DNA from 3 places in the Hyphobacterium lacteum genome. Region 3 is predicted to be linked to each of the others. Evidence: predicted binding sites of a transcription regulator. Region 3 holds the regulator's gene; each other region holds the start of a gene.
The links. Region 3 encodes LexA, which represses DNA repair genes until DNA is damaged. Its sites were predicted from a motif close to ATGTTCCNCTTGTGTTCC; they were not measured.

Region 1 (2,267 bases), on a different contig from region 3:
TTTTCAGGGTGAATACCCGACCGAGCCGCCGGTAACGATCGAGGATCTCTCGCGGCTCTACCCGCAAGCGGCCGCTGCGGCGAAGGAAGACGAGGAGCGCGCCGCGAAAGCCCGTAAAGCGACGGCGGAGCTGCAGGCCGGACGCCGCGGCTACCGCGCCCTGTTGGCGCATTTCATTGCGGTTTCGATCGAGGCGCTGAAACAGGATTTCAACGCGCTGGGCGTGCATTTCGACCTGTGGAAGGGCGAAAGCGACGTCAATGATCTGATCCCGGGACTGGTCGAGGATTTCAAGGCGCGCAAGGTTGCCGAACCGTCCGAGGGGGCATGGGTCGTCCGCGTCGCCCGCGAGGATGACAAGAAGGAGCTGGCGCCGCTGATCCTCGTTTCGTCGCAGGGTTCCGCGCTCTACGGCACGACCGATTTGGCGACCATTCTCAATCGCCGGCAGAACCAGGACCCGGATCTTATCCTGTATGTGGTTGATCTCGGCCAGTCGGACCATTTTGAACAGGTCTTCCGCGCCGCCTACAAGGCCGGCCTCGCGGAAGAAGACACGCTGGAGCATATCAAGTTCGGCACGGTCAACGGGCCGGACGGGAAGCGTCTGCGGACCCGGGCTGGTGGTACATTTCGTTTGGCCGATCTGATCGGCGAGGCCTTCGAGCGCGCCAAGTCCCGCCTGCACGAGGCCGGGCTGGGCGAGGAATTGCCGGCGGGCGAATTCGACGCCGTGGCGCGCATGGTGGCCAATGCGGCGATCAAGTTTGCCGATCTGCAGAATTTCCGGACGACGAACTACATTTTCGAGCTCGACCGGTTTGTGTCCTTCGAGGGCAAGACCGGCCCCTATCTCCTGTATCAGGCAGTGCGGGTGAAATCGATCATGCGCAAAGCTGACGCGGAAGGCTTGAAGCCGGGCGAAATCATTGTCGGCGAAGCCGCCGAGGCGGCGCTGGTGCGCAAGCTGGACGGGTTCGATGCGGCGCTGAAACGCGCCTATGAACAGCGTGCGCCCAACCATGTCTGCGAGCATGTCTATTCGCTCGCCCAGGCCTTTTCGTCATTCTATGCGGCCTGTCCGATCCTGCCGGAAAAGGACGCTGCCATCCGTGCTTCGCGTCTGGCACTGGCGCAAGCCACGCTGCGCCAGCTTGAGCTGGGCCTGTCGCTGATCGGGCTGGATGCTCCGGAGAAGATGTAGCGCAATCGCGATTGACTCTTATTGCGCGCACTCTAAACCTCGACAAATCCCGTCCCCGCGGGAGAGACCGGCGAATAAGGCCGGCGCCGAAGGCGCAACCGCCCCGGAAACGCTCAGGCAGAAGGACCGCGGGATGACGAAACGCTGGAAAGCGGGCAGCGCAGGCTGCTCCACCGAAGGAGCAAGCAAGGGAGGGTCATCTTCCTCTTGCGGAATCTCTCAGGTCCATCCGACAGCGGGGGCCGTCCGGTACGCCGGACAAGCCGGCAACGGGGCACGCCAACATGACCGATACGCTGCGGACACCGCTATATGACCTTCATGTCGAGCTGGGCGCGAAAATCGTGCCTTTTGCCGGATATGACATGCCGCTGCAGTATGAAGGCATCATGGCCGAGCATAATCACACGCGGGATGCGGCCGGCCTGTTTGATGTCTCGCACATGGGCCAGGCGCATTACACCGGTGATGAAGCCGCGCTGGAAAAGCTGATCACGGCGGATCTGTCGGCACTGGCGCCGGGCGAGCAGAGATACACGCTGTTGCTGAATGATCAGGGCGGCATCATGGACGATCTGATGGTCTCGCGCCCGTTCGGCGATGATGGCTTGTTCCTGGTGGTCAACGCGGCAATGAAGGCCAATGACTTTGCCCATATCGAAGCAAAGACCGGTGGGCCGTTGAACGTGATCGAGGACCGGGCGCTGGTGGCCCTGCAGGGCCCGCAGGCGGCTGACGTGTTCAGCGCCATGGTCCCGGGCGCGGGCGATCTGGTATTCATGCAGTGCGGCGTGTTCGAGCTGGATGGTGTCGAGATCTATGTCTCGCGCTCCGGCTATACCGGCGAGGACGGGTATGAAATTTCCATTCCGGCGGGCCAGGCCGAGGCCATTGTCCGCAAGCTTTTGAGTGACGGACGGGTGAAGCCGATCGGCCTCGGCGCGCGTGATTCGCTGCGCCTGGAAGCCGGGCTCTGCCTCTATGGCCACGACATGGACGAGACAAAGACGCCGGCCGAGGCAACGCTTATGTGGGCAGTGGCCAAGCCGCGCCGCGAGCGGAT
Region 2 (2,267 bases), 240 kb from region 3:
AAGCTCCACCGCGCGTTCTGGTGACAACTCGACGTCAACGAACAGATTATCGGGCAGTTTCCGGGCAATATGCTGGGCGACACGTTCTTCTCCGGATGCCAGGAGAATTCTCGCATCATCAACGAGGTCATTTAGATTTTCGCTCAGTGAGACGCCCCGCTCCTCGGCGCGCTCCTCCCGCAATCGCAGCTCATCGAGCAATTCTTTCAGGCGGAGCAGCGAACGCAGACGGGCAAAGAGTGGCAGATTGTCGACCGGCTTGGTCAGAAAATCATCGGCACCGCTGTCCAGCCCCCTGACGCGGTCCTCGGGCTGATCGAGCGCGGTCACATGGATGACGGGAATATGCCGTGTGCGCTTGTCGGATTTCAGCCGCCGGCAAACTTCAAAGCCATCCATTCCGGGCATCATCACATCCAGCAGAATTACATCCGGCTGTTCTTCGCGCGCTTTTTCAATGGCTGACGGACCGTCATAGGCGGTCACGACCTCGAAATACTCGGCTTTCAGCTTGGCTTCGAGAAGTCGGACATTGGCTTCCTGGTCGTCGACGACGAGGACCCGAGCACTCATGCCGCCTCCTCGCCAAGGAAGCTGCGGATGGTCTCGATAAACACCGACACGGTAATCGGCTTGGACATGTAGGCTTCGCATCCGCCCTCGCGGATCCGTTCCTCGTCCCCCTTCATCGCAAACGCCGTCACTGCCACAACCGGGATCGGCGACAGTTCTTCATCATCCTTCAGCCACTTGGTCACTTCCAGCCCGGAGACTTCCGGCAGCTGTATGTCCATGAGAATGAGATCGGGGGAATGCTCGCGGGCAAGGTCGAGCGCGTTCAGACCATTATTCGTGCCGACAGTCTCGTAGCCATGGGCTTCGAGCAAATCGGAGAAGAGCTTCATATTGAGCTCATTGTCCTCGACGATGAGAACCTTTTTGGGCATGACCTGAAGCATAACGCCGCCGCGTTCCCGTTGTTCTGGCAAGCTTGAGCCTGCCCTTGTTTCACCCCGCTGACATTAAGCCAGATGATCCTTAATCAAGGATGAGTCGGCGTCGAACTTTTCTCCCTTTCCGGAACAAGATAAGAACTTCAGGATAATCACAACCGGGCTGGAATCGGAAGCATGGATCGAATCGGTATTGATCTTGGTGGTACCAAAACCGAAGTCGCGGTAATCGATTCGGCTGGCCACACACGCTTTTCCAAGCGCGCCCCGACCCCGCGGCCCTATGCAGAAAAAATCGTGGTTATCGCCAGCCTGGTGAGTGAGGCCCGCGAATTCTGCCAGAGTGATTCGGTTTCAATCGGCATTGGCCACCCCGGATCCATCAATCCGGCGACCGGCAAAATGCGCAATGCCAACTCGACGGAACTCAACGGACACCCGCTGGACAAGGATATCGAGGCCGCCATCGGACAGCCGGTCCGTTGCGCCAACGACGCCAATTGTTTTGCCCTTTCGGAAGCCGTTGACGGCGCCGGTGCCGGCGCCTCGAGCGTCTTTGGCGTGATCCTGGGAACCGGCGTTGGCGGCGGGCTGGTCATCGATGGCAAACTGCACCAGGGACATGGCCTGCTGGGGGGTGAATGGGGGCATAATGGCCTTCCCTGGCCCAATCAGGATGAAGTTCCCGGCCGCGACTGCAAGTGCGGACTTCGCGGTTGCATGGAAACCTGGCTGTCCGGGCCGGGCCTAACAGATGACCATTTGAACCGGTCGAAGGCATTCCTTTCACCCAGTCAGATCGTGGCTGCGGCCATTGAGGGCCACTCCGGCGCGACCCTGACCATGGAGCGCTTTTACGATCGCCTGGCGCGCGGCCTGTCGACCGTCATCAATATTGTCGACCCCGAAGTGATCGTGCTGGGTGGCGGACTGTCGAACATCAACGGATTGGCAGACGCCGTTCTCGAACGCCTTCCAGCCTATGTTTTCTCCGATCAGGTCACGACAAAGGTCCGCAAGCACAAGCATGGCGACAGCTCCGGCGTGCGCGGGGCCGCATGGCTCTGGCCACTGGAATGAGCGATATGGCTGGATATTGCCGCGCCTGCCTCGGCCCTGCCGGGGACGCCGGCACATGCCGGAATTGCGGCCACCACCGCCTCATCAGGCATCCCGAGATCAATCAATTGTCCATCGCCCATATCGATTGCGATGCCTTCTATGCAGCGATCGAAAAGCGGGACGACCCGTCTCTTGAGGACAAGCCGGTTATTATTGGCGGTGGCAAGCGCGGCGTCGTGTCTACCGCCTGCT
Region 3 (2,267 bases):
CCCGCCCTGGCCGTGATGAGCCAGGGCTTGATGTGGGTGGTCGGAATTGCCGAATGGGTCAGTAATTGGCCGGGGGCGCTGGCACCGGCTGCTTCTGCACCCGGTTCCGTGATGGGGCTCTACTCTCTGGGCTTTGTCATCTTGGTGGCGGCTCGCGGCGTGTTCCGTTGGGCAGGGCCGATCCTGATCCTGCTTGCCTATGCCGGTTGGGCCTATAGCCGGCCCCCGGATATCTTCGTCAGCGAGGACGGTGTGGTTCTGGCGCAGGAAGACACCGATTCCGGTTCTGTCTGGGCAACATCTGACCGGCGCCGATCCCGCTTTCCGCTTCGTGTGTTCCTTGAACAGGCCGGTGATCCTGTCACGCCCCGGTCATCAGGTTGGCGCTGCGATCCGGTCGGATGCCACCTTGATGGTGCGGAACTGGATATCGGGGTCGTGCGCGCAGAAGAGGGGCTCACCGAGGCCTGTCAGCGAGAGGATCTCGTCGTTCTGCTCGCACCAGCGTCACCTATCCAGCGTGCAAGCTGCCGTGCCGAATTGATTGATCAGCGGGACCGCAGCCGCGAGGGAGCAATCGCTATCTGGAGTCAGCCGGGCCGTTCACTCAGGCGAACCAGTGTAGAGGACGGCCGCCGTGGCCGGATCTGGGCCCGCCCTGCTAGTGATAGCGGCGGATAAGTCCGACCAGGCGTCCCTGCACCCGTACGCGATCAGGCCCGAATATCCGGGTCTCGTATGCCGGGTTTGCGGCTTCCAGCGCGATCGATCCGCCTTTCTTGCGCAAGCGCTTGAGCGTTGCCTCTTCCTCATCAACGAGAGCGACGACAATCTCGCCATTCATGGCGGTATCACTGCGCTCGATAATGACGATATCACCATCGAGGATGCCGGCATCGATCATTGAATCACCTTCAACCTCAAGCGCGTAATGGTCACCGCGTCCGCCCGCCAGATCAGGCGGCAGGATGATCCGGTCTCGCTCGTGCTGGATCGCTTCAATGGGAACACCTGCGGCAATCTTGCCGAGAAGGGGGACATCCATGGCATCATTTGCCGCGCTATTCGCGAAGTTGGCTTCCACCACATTGCTGGCCGAAGCGGCAGGAGAGGCGTCCTCGGGCATTTTGAGCACTTCCAGTGCGCGCGCCCTGTGGGCGAGCCGGCGTATGAAGCCGCGTTCCTCGAGGGCGGTAATCAGGCGGTGGACTCCCGACTTGGAGGCAAGATCCAGTGCATCCTTCATTTCCTCGAAGGATGGCGATACGCCATCTTCACTCAAACGCTTGTGGATGAAGAGCAAAAGCTGGTGTTGTTTGCGCGTCAGCATGGCTCACCTCAAAGAGAACAAATCAGAAACTTCTGAAAATGTTCTATGAGTGTTCCGGGTAAACGTCAAGTTAAGGCGAAATCATCCAGCGCGGCCGTCACGGGCAGGCCTGCAATGTTCAGAAAATTGGCCAGTATCGAATGGCCATGTTGCGAAGCGATGCTCTCCGGATGGAACTGGACGCCATGGAGCGGGCGATTCCTGTGGCGGATTCCCATGATTTCTCCATCGGCGGTCTGGGCGTTGACGATGAGAGGAGCATCAGCCGGAAGCGAGCCGATCGCGAGGGAATGATAGCGCGCGACCGCAAACGAGCCGGGCAGACCGGTAAATATGCCGCTATCATCATGGCTGACCTTACTGGCCTTGCCATGGATGATGGCCCGCGCGGGTACGGTCTGGCCGCCAAAGACCTCGCCCATGCATTGATGGCCGAGACAGACGCCGAGAATGGGCTGATCATCCGGCGCTGACCGGATGAGATCGAGGCAAATGCCGGCATCTTCCGGCCGCCCGGGGCCGGGTGACAGGCAAATCGCCTTTGGCTGCAATGCAAGCGCCTGGTCGACGCTCAGTGCATCATTGCGAACGACATGCGTGTTGGCTCCCAATTCCTCGAAATAGTGAACGAGGTTGAAAGTGAAGCTGTCGTAATTATCGATGATCAGCAGCATGAAATGTCCTTTGCCGACGCTAATCTAGAAGCGGTGGTTCGGCGTGCAATGCTGCTGTGCTCATGCGCCGGGTAAACGAGGTGTTAACCGAAGCGGTGTGGCCTCGGCATCATGAGATCCGCTTGGTCCAATTCGGTAAGTCCACTAATCGCCGGTCTGTTGACCGCTGCCATTTTCGTGGCGGGAGCGGGCGCTTTTGAACTGGGCCGCGCCACTGGATTTGAGCCGGCAGCCACCGAAGAATTATCTGTCCACACTGACAA

Region 1: a site for LexA is predicted at 1,403-1,420, ahead of gcvT (glycine cleavage system aminomethyltransferase GcvT). Genes of this name have one in related genera too.
Region 2: a site for LexA is predicted at 1,080-1,097, ahead of V0U79_RS02065 (ROK family protein). Genes of this name have one in related genera too.

Annotation. Positions count from the first base shown of each region.
Region 1 is NZ_JAZDRP010000002.1:69,450-71,716, reverse strand. It holds gene argS (arginine--tRNA ligase) at 1-1,204, shown strand, start outside; glycine riboswitch at 1,253-1,343, shown strand; glycine riboswitch at 1,347-1,442, shown strand; gene gcvT (glycine cleavage system aminomethyltransferase GcvT) at 1,489-2,267, shown strand, end outside.
Region 2 is NZ_JAZDRP010000001.1:431,289-433,555, forward strand. It holds gene V0U79_RS02055 (PleD family two-component system response regulator) at 1-573, opposite strand, end outside; gene V0U79_RS02060 (response regulator) at 570-947, opposite strand; gene V0U79_RS02065 (ROK family protein) at 1,131-2,033, shown strand; gene V0U79_RS02070 (DNA polymerase IV) at 2,030-2,267, shown strand, end outside.
Region 3 is NZ_JAZDRP010000001.1:190,686-192,952, forward strand. It holds gene V0U79_RS00900 (ComEC/Rec2 family competence protein) at 1-681, shown strand, start outside; gene lexA (transcriptional repressor LexA) at 662-1,330, opposite strand; gene V0U79_RS00910 (anthranilate synthase component II) at 1,396-2,004, opposite strand; gene V0U79_RS00915 (divergent polysaccharide deacetylase family protein) at 2,116-2,267, shown strand, end outside.